DNA from 3 places in the Paenibacillus sp. FSL R7-0179 genome. Region 1 is predicted to be linked to each of the others. Evidence: riboswitches for the same ligand, from Rfam matches in the RefSeq annotation. Region 1 holds a riboswitch; each other region holds the start of a gene.
What was found. A riboswitch is a leader RNA that binds a small molecule or an ion and turns the genes downstream of it on or off. The one in region 1 is predicted to bind cyclic di-AMP.
Positions count from the first base shown of each region.

Region 1 (2,197 bases):
GCACCGCCGGTATCCTCTGCTCGGCGAAACCCTAATCCTTCAATGTACACCCACCAGCCAATTGGTATAACACTGGGATCTACAGCTATAGTGCGGCCTTCCGTTACGCGTGTGCCGGAGGCAGTACGTGTTCCAATACCCGGTTCCTGCGACGAATACGCGGTCATGGATACGTTTTTGATCATTCTTTTATACTCGAAATCCACACCAGCCTTACTGGTAACATTGCTGGCCTTTGCGCTGGCTTTAGATGACTTGGAGGTTGTTACAGGTTTGGAGACTTTGGCAGTAACTACGACGGGCTTAGGAAGCGGCTTGGTTCCAATGGCAATGACTTTGTCCTTGGTAACCGTCTGTACTTCCTTGCCGATCATGCGCATGGATGCCAGCTCGCCATCTTGATAGATCTTCTCGATGTGCTGAATCATTACGCCAGGCCTACCTGCCTGTGCCACTCTTACGGTTCCCTTGGTCAATGAGGGGTCTGCTGTCTTAATGACCCGGAAAGGCAAATTAGTTGTCCGTTGGACCACATGCTTGTTAATCCGGACAATTTTGATTTCCATGTCTGCAGATACTGCGGTGTCTAGCGAAGGGTAAATCTTGTCTAAGCCTTCCAGGCTGTAGCCCAGCTTGCTGATGGCCTGACCAATGGTATCCTCGGTCGTAAATAACGTCTCGGTCTTTCCGTCTACGGTAAGAGCGAACTTTTGCGCAGTGTTAATCACGATACGGTCGCCGTCTTTTATTTCATCACTAAGGCCAATAGATAATTCATCATGCGCCTGCAGCGTAATCTGTTCCTTAGCCAGCACATCACTGAACAGCGTTTCCCGCGTCTCCAGTGTCTGTACCTGTCCGTCTATTACTAGGGTAATTTCTTTTTTGCTCAGACCGTGTACGTACAGCAGTATTAACAGTGCGATAACAATCGATGCCACACCGGCAAGTAAAACTACGCGGGGATTTACTTGCTTCAACCGTAATGCGAAAGACCTGCTGGATGATTGCGAATCATGGGATACCTCTGGTTGGAATACGCCCACTCTTTCCATCCTCCTTACATAGCCCCGTCGTCCAAGTTATATCAAGGTAGACTGTATCATTTCTGACGAAACTAGGTTTGAGTTTGCAACAGGATACGCCCGCACTTGCTTCAGCGTTTCCTGCTCATGGATCGCCTGCTCGGCATAGGTACTCCGGAGATCTGTTATATAACAGTATGCCGGGAGCATCCTCATTATTCAAAACAAAAGAAGCCTAAAAAAGAGTTCATAGAGGACTCTTTCGTGGCTTCCCGGTGTCGAATACGTCGGAATGCTTATGCACGAGGTTTCCTCTCTTACTTGCGCTTACGGGGTTAGCTGTCGGGTTCGGACATAAGAGAGACGCCCTATCTCAGGTCACCCGCTCACGGCGGTTGCCCTCAAATTCACCCCAAGACCACGTAAAGAAATCAAATAATGCCTGCGGCAATTCTGCGTTAGTACTCTTGTACGTTCATGCGGCAGAGCATTATTGGTTCCCCCATTCTCCACTTCCGGAGACTCAGCGAGACGATCCATGAAATTAGTGACTGTCACAGTTACAACAGCTCACTGCACTGAAAAGATGATATCCTGTTTTGATACATGTTGTAAAGGACGATTCAACCACGTTTACGTAAAAAAATGATTAAAATATTGTAATAATCGGCCGTTTTTCCGTTATAAAAGTTTAATATATCCGCTATACTTCATTTTTCACCGCTTTTACTCCCGTTTTCAGAGTATTCCAAATCGTTCCAGTGCGTTCGCATACGTAATTTCCGCCAATTCCTGTAATTCAATCCCTTTTATTGCCGCGGCCGCCTCCGCTACCAGTCTCACATGAGCAGTCTCATTTCGCTTGCCCCGGAAGGGGTGCGGAGTCAGATATGGGGAGTCGGTTTCGATCAACAGCCGGTCCAGCGGAGTCTGGGCAAGCACCTCTTTGGGCACACGTGCATTCTTGAACGTAATCGGTCCTCCAAAAGAAAGATGGAAGCCCAAATCAAGACACATTTTGGCACTTTCCCAGCTGCCGGAGAAGGAGTGCATTACGCCGCCAACCTCGCCTGCCTTCTCCTCTCGTAGGATGCGGATCACATCTTCATGAGCATCGCGGTTATGAATACAGATTGGCATCTTCAGCTCACGGGCCAGCCCGATCTGCTTGC
Region 1 covers NZ_JBBOCC010000001.1:977,477-979,673, forward strand. The annotation lists gene MKX63_RS04200 (3D domain-containing protein) at 1-1,046, opposite strand, end outside; cyclic di-AMP (ydaO/yuaA leader) riboswitch at 1,335-1,564, opposite strand; gene MKX63_RS04205 (TatD family hydrolase) at 1,764-2,197, opposite strand, start outside.

Region 2 (2,197 bases), 580 kb from region 1:
GATTTCGAGTACTATAGAGTGAAGAATTACTAACAGGAGTGGTGAATGGTTGTGAAGAAAAGCAGACAAACCCCAATGCTGGTTGGGGCCTCTATCCTGCTCATTATTGTCAGCAGCTTGATCCCCTCGGATCAGTCGACATGGCTGGGGGCGTTACAGACCCTAATGCTGGGAGCCGGATTACTCGGCTGCTGTATGGCTTTTTGGCGGTTTGCCAAGGGCGGCAAGGGTGGTAAGAGCGGGAAAGGCAAGAGCTGAGTTCTATGTACTGAACAGTTGGCGGAGACAGGATCGGTTCATGGGATGGTTGAGCTATGAAAGGTGAGCCAGGCACAGTATGGGTGCGTGATGGCGCTGAGAGTCAAGGACTAAGTCGCGGCGGATGCTGCGGCTTTTTTTGATATGCTGTGGGGTCCCGCAAAGTACCTCAGTCATCATCGAAGCCAGAGCCCCATTTTGAGGGGCGGATTTTGTTTTGTAGGCGGACTCAGAGGCCTTTATTTTGTGAAAAAGACCGATTATCTCCCCGTTGCGGACTGAGAGGACGTTAACGGGCTGTTTGGAGCGCCAAATGAGGCAGAATGGGTTAATTAAGCGCCTCTCAGTCCGCATGGACTTCAGAACAGTCTCATTTGCCGAAATAGCGGATTTGTAGTCCGCAGCCCGCCCGCCACATCAGACTCCTTCTGCCGCATCCGTATCCTGATTCCGCCACATCAGACTCCTTCTGCCGCATCCGTATCCTAATTCCGCCACAGCCAACTCGTTCCGCCGCACTCATTCCTGTATCCCACGAATCCCGCGTTATTCCCAGTCTCATCCCGCCGAAGGGCGGTGGACCGCAGGCAAGGCCGAATGTGCGGCTGCCATCTGTTCGCGTATTCCTCTAAGCCGGGCCTTCAGCTCGGGGATGCTGCACTCCAGGATCTGGCTGATGTCGGGCAAGGGGAGCTGGATGCCGTACCATAAGGCACTGGCAACGTGATCGTCCCAGTTGAGCACAGAAGCGGAGCGGCTATGGTTCCGCGCGAGCGCGGCACATTGGCGGATGCACTCTCTGTAAGCAGACGCAGCAGCGCTGTCTCCAGTGAGGCTGCCCTTCAGCCACAGTGGATGGAGGGCAGCGAAGGTGGCGGTGGTTGCTTGTTCGGCGCGGGCGCCTTTGTCCAGCAGCAGGCAGCTAAGCGCATAGACGGGACCGCTATATTGCTGGGTGTAGTGGTTGAACCCGGCAGCAGCTGTCAGTTTGGGCGGTAAGGGGTCAGGCATGTGGTCACGTTCCTTTCAGAATCTATACTGTGCAGTTCATTCCAGCGCGCAAAAAACCGCAGGCAGAGGAGGACCTCTGCCTGCGGTTGTGGGTAACAGGGCGTAAGACGCCTGGCACAAAAGCTTGGCGGATCAGGACTCTCTCCTTACGCTTACGAGGTTAGCTGTCGGATTCGGACGGTGAGAGTCGCCCTACCTGCCGGAGACCTGCGCGTGGCATTCTCCTTCGGATTCACCCCAAGTCGGCCTGACGGCCGGATGGTTCCCCCGTTTTCCACATGACGGAAATTCAGCGTGCATGCATATGCTCATTTTCATGAATGCATTCATTTGCTTTCAACACGAATCATACTCTCTTCGGAGGGGGTTTGTAAAAATGGAAAAGAGTGCTATTCGCCTTGTTTTCAGCAAATGCCTGAATAGCTGCGCATAGGAAAGCCAAAACACCTATATGTAGCAGATTATCCGCCATTTATCTCGCTCAAGCGCTGTTTTTTATTTTTGGCAGACGGCGGTGGGGATGAAGGCCCCTTGTATTAGACTACCACCACAGCGGAACCTTCTGATTCTTCCAGGCAATAATCCGCTTCACCTCACGAACGGCTCCTGTTGTAATCTCATAGCCGCTACGCTCGGTGGCATGAAGGTCCAGGAAATGCAGCATCCCTCCATAAGTCCCCACGGCCAGCAATGTCTCATCCGCATTGACAGCTAAGCCTGATATAGTGCTTCCGGCATAATAACGCCACAGCTCCCGCCCCTCTAGGTCAATGAGCGTCAAGTAGCCATAGGCGTCGCCAATGACAACACCGTCCTTCAGCGCTGCCGCCGCATATACCCGGGCCTCCTCGTTGACAAGCGGATATTCCTGATCTGGCAGAAGCTTGCCTGCTTCCGCATCTTCAAGGGACACGGCGAGGGTAACGCC
Region 2 covers NZ_JBBOCC010000001.1:396,343-398,539, reverse strand. The annotation lists gene MKX63_RS01665 (family 43 glycosylhydrolase) at 1-33, shown strand, start outside; gene MKX63_RS01660 (hypothetical protein) at 52-258, shown strand; gene MKX63_RS01655 (hypothetical protein) at 817-1,269, opposite strand; cyclic di-AMP (ydaO/yuaA leader) riboswitch at 1,405-1,574, opposite strand; gene MKX63_RS01650 (WD40 repeat domain-containing protein) at 1,811-2,197, opposite strand, start outside.
Region 2: linked by a shared signal. The riboswitch ahead of MKX63_RS01655 (hypothetical protein) and the one ahead of MKX63_RS04200 (3D domain-containing protein) in region 1 are both predicted to bind cyclic di-AMP.

Region 3 (2,197 bases), on a different contig from region 1:
TCTGTGTGGTGGCTGTAGCGGGTAGCCTGTATCTCAGTGAGGTCCTGCATTACGAGCCGTGCAGGCTGTGCTGGTTCCAGCGGATATTCATGTACCCGCAGCTGTTCCTGCTGGGGATCGCCACCTACCGGGCGGACAAGCGGATCATTCCTTATGTGCTTCCTCTTAGTCTGATCGGGGGCTGCATCTCTATTTATCACTATGCAGAGCAGAAAATTCCCGCCCTTAGCAAGGTGCTTCCCTGCACCATCGGCGTACCGTGCAACAAGGACTATCTGAATTGGTTCGGATTTGTAACGGTCCCTCTGCTTGCACTTATAGCCTTTGCCTTAATCTCCATTCTGCTCTGGACAGGACGCAAGGAGGAGCCTGCGGAGTAAGAAGCTGAGGGGCAGAAGGAAGAGAAGAGAATGCCCTTAATTTTAGCAAAAAATAATATACAAAAACCCTGTAAAATCACGTGTTAAAGGGATAATGAAAGAGAATGAAAGACCAAGACATACCGGATGATGAATTTGGTTGTTTTGAGTGCTTTTCATTCTTTTTTCATTTGTTTCCACGCTTTACGGAAGACGCGTTGTAGCTTAATATTAGTCCTTGTGAGAAGTTGAATATGCGCTGAATTTTCCGGATGGAAAAACGGGGGAACCACACTTTGGCCAAGGCCAAAAGGGGTGAATCGGAACGGGCCGCAAGGGCCTGTAACCGTAGGGCTACCACAGTCCGAATCCGCCAGCTAACCTCGTAAGCTACAAGTGGGATAATGACCATGCACTCTAAGGCATGCGGATCATTTCCGTATGCTTATTTTGGTGCCTGCATTTATGAAATCCACTTATGAAAACAGCGCAGGGAAAGCCCGTTTCAACTTAACCAAGAGAGGAACTGTTACTACAATGGTAAGCAAGGTAAAACGACTATTGATCGGGCGTCCGATGAAGTCGAACGAACTCGATCATGAAAAGTTATCCAAGGTGAAAGCACTGGCTGTCCTGTCTTCTGATGCGCTCTCGTCTGTAGCCTACGGAACAGAACAAATTCTAATCGTACTGGTGGCCGCCGGGTTCACCGCCATCTGGTACTCCTTGCCAATCGCATTAGCCGTATTGGGCCTGCTGGCTATTCTGATTTTGTCCTACCGGCAGACGATCTTCGCTTATCCCCAGGGCGGGGGCGCGTACATTGTCGCCAAAAGCAATCTTGGGGTGCATACCGGCTTACTGGCCGGCGGCTCGCTGCTGGTGGATTACATTCTGACGGTGGCCGTAAGCGCCTCGGCGGGGACGGATGCGATCACTTCAGCTTTTCCAAGTCTGCATAATCATAGTGTCCTCATAGCGGTATCTGTTATCGTACTCTTAACGATTGTTAATCTGCGCGGGGTGACCGAATCGGCTTCGTTCATCGCTATCCCGGTCTATCTGTTCGTCGTCTCCATCTTCGTGCTGATTATCGCAGGGATCTTCAAATATTTAACTGGCGGCGCTCATGCGCAAATTCCTGAGATTGGCTCGGCGGTGTCGAACGTGAGTATGTTCCTGCTGCTGAAGGCATTCAGCTCCGGCTGTTCGGCTCTGACCGGGGTTGAGGCTGTCTCCAATGCGATTCCTAACTTCAAAGCGCCGGCGGAGAAAAATGCAGCCAAAACGCTGATGCTCATGGGCCTCATTCTCGGGGTGATGTTCACAGGCATTACGCTGCTCGCTTACTGGTACGGCATTATGCCCGATGCGAAGGCCACTGTGGTCTCACAGATTACCGAGTCTACCTTCGGCCGCGGCGGACTGTACTTCTTCATTCAGGGGATTACGGCGGTTATCCTGTTCCTGGCAGCCAACACGGCGTACTCAGCCTTCCCGCTGCTGGCGTTCATGTTCGCCAAAGACAAATATCTGCCCCATGCCTTCATGGTGCGCGGCGACCGGCTGGGCTTCTCCAACGGTATTATTTTCCTCGGCGTGATGTCGGCAGTGCTGGTAGCGGCATTTCACGGGAATACGGAAGGACTCATTCCATTATATGCAGTAGGGGTATTCATTCCGTTCACGCTGTCGCAGCTTGGCATGATGGTCCAGTGGTACCGGACGAAGCCGCAAGGCTGGCAGAGCAAGTTCGCTGTGAATACGGTGGGGATGCTAACTACATTAACGATCACCATGATCTTCATCATCACCAAATTCTCCAGTGTGTGGATGGC
Region 3 covers NZ_JBBOCC010000002.1:3,069,176-3,071,372, reverse strand. The annotation lists gene MKX63_RS29640 (disulfide oxidoreductase) at 1-380, shown strand, start outside; cyclic di-AMP (ydaO/yuaA leader) riboswitch at 607-767, shown strand; gene MKX63_RS29635 (APC family permease) at 897-2,197, shown strand, end outside.
Region 3: linked by a shared signal. The riboswitch ahead of MKX63_RS29635 (APC family permease) and the one ahead of MKX63_RS04200 (3D domain-containing protein) in region 1 are both predicted to bind cyclic di-AMP.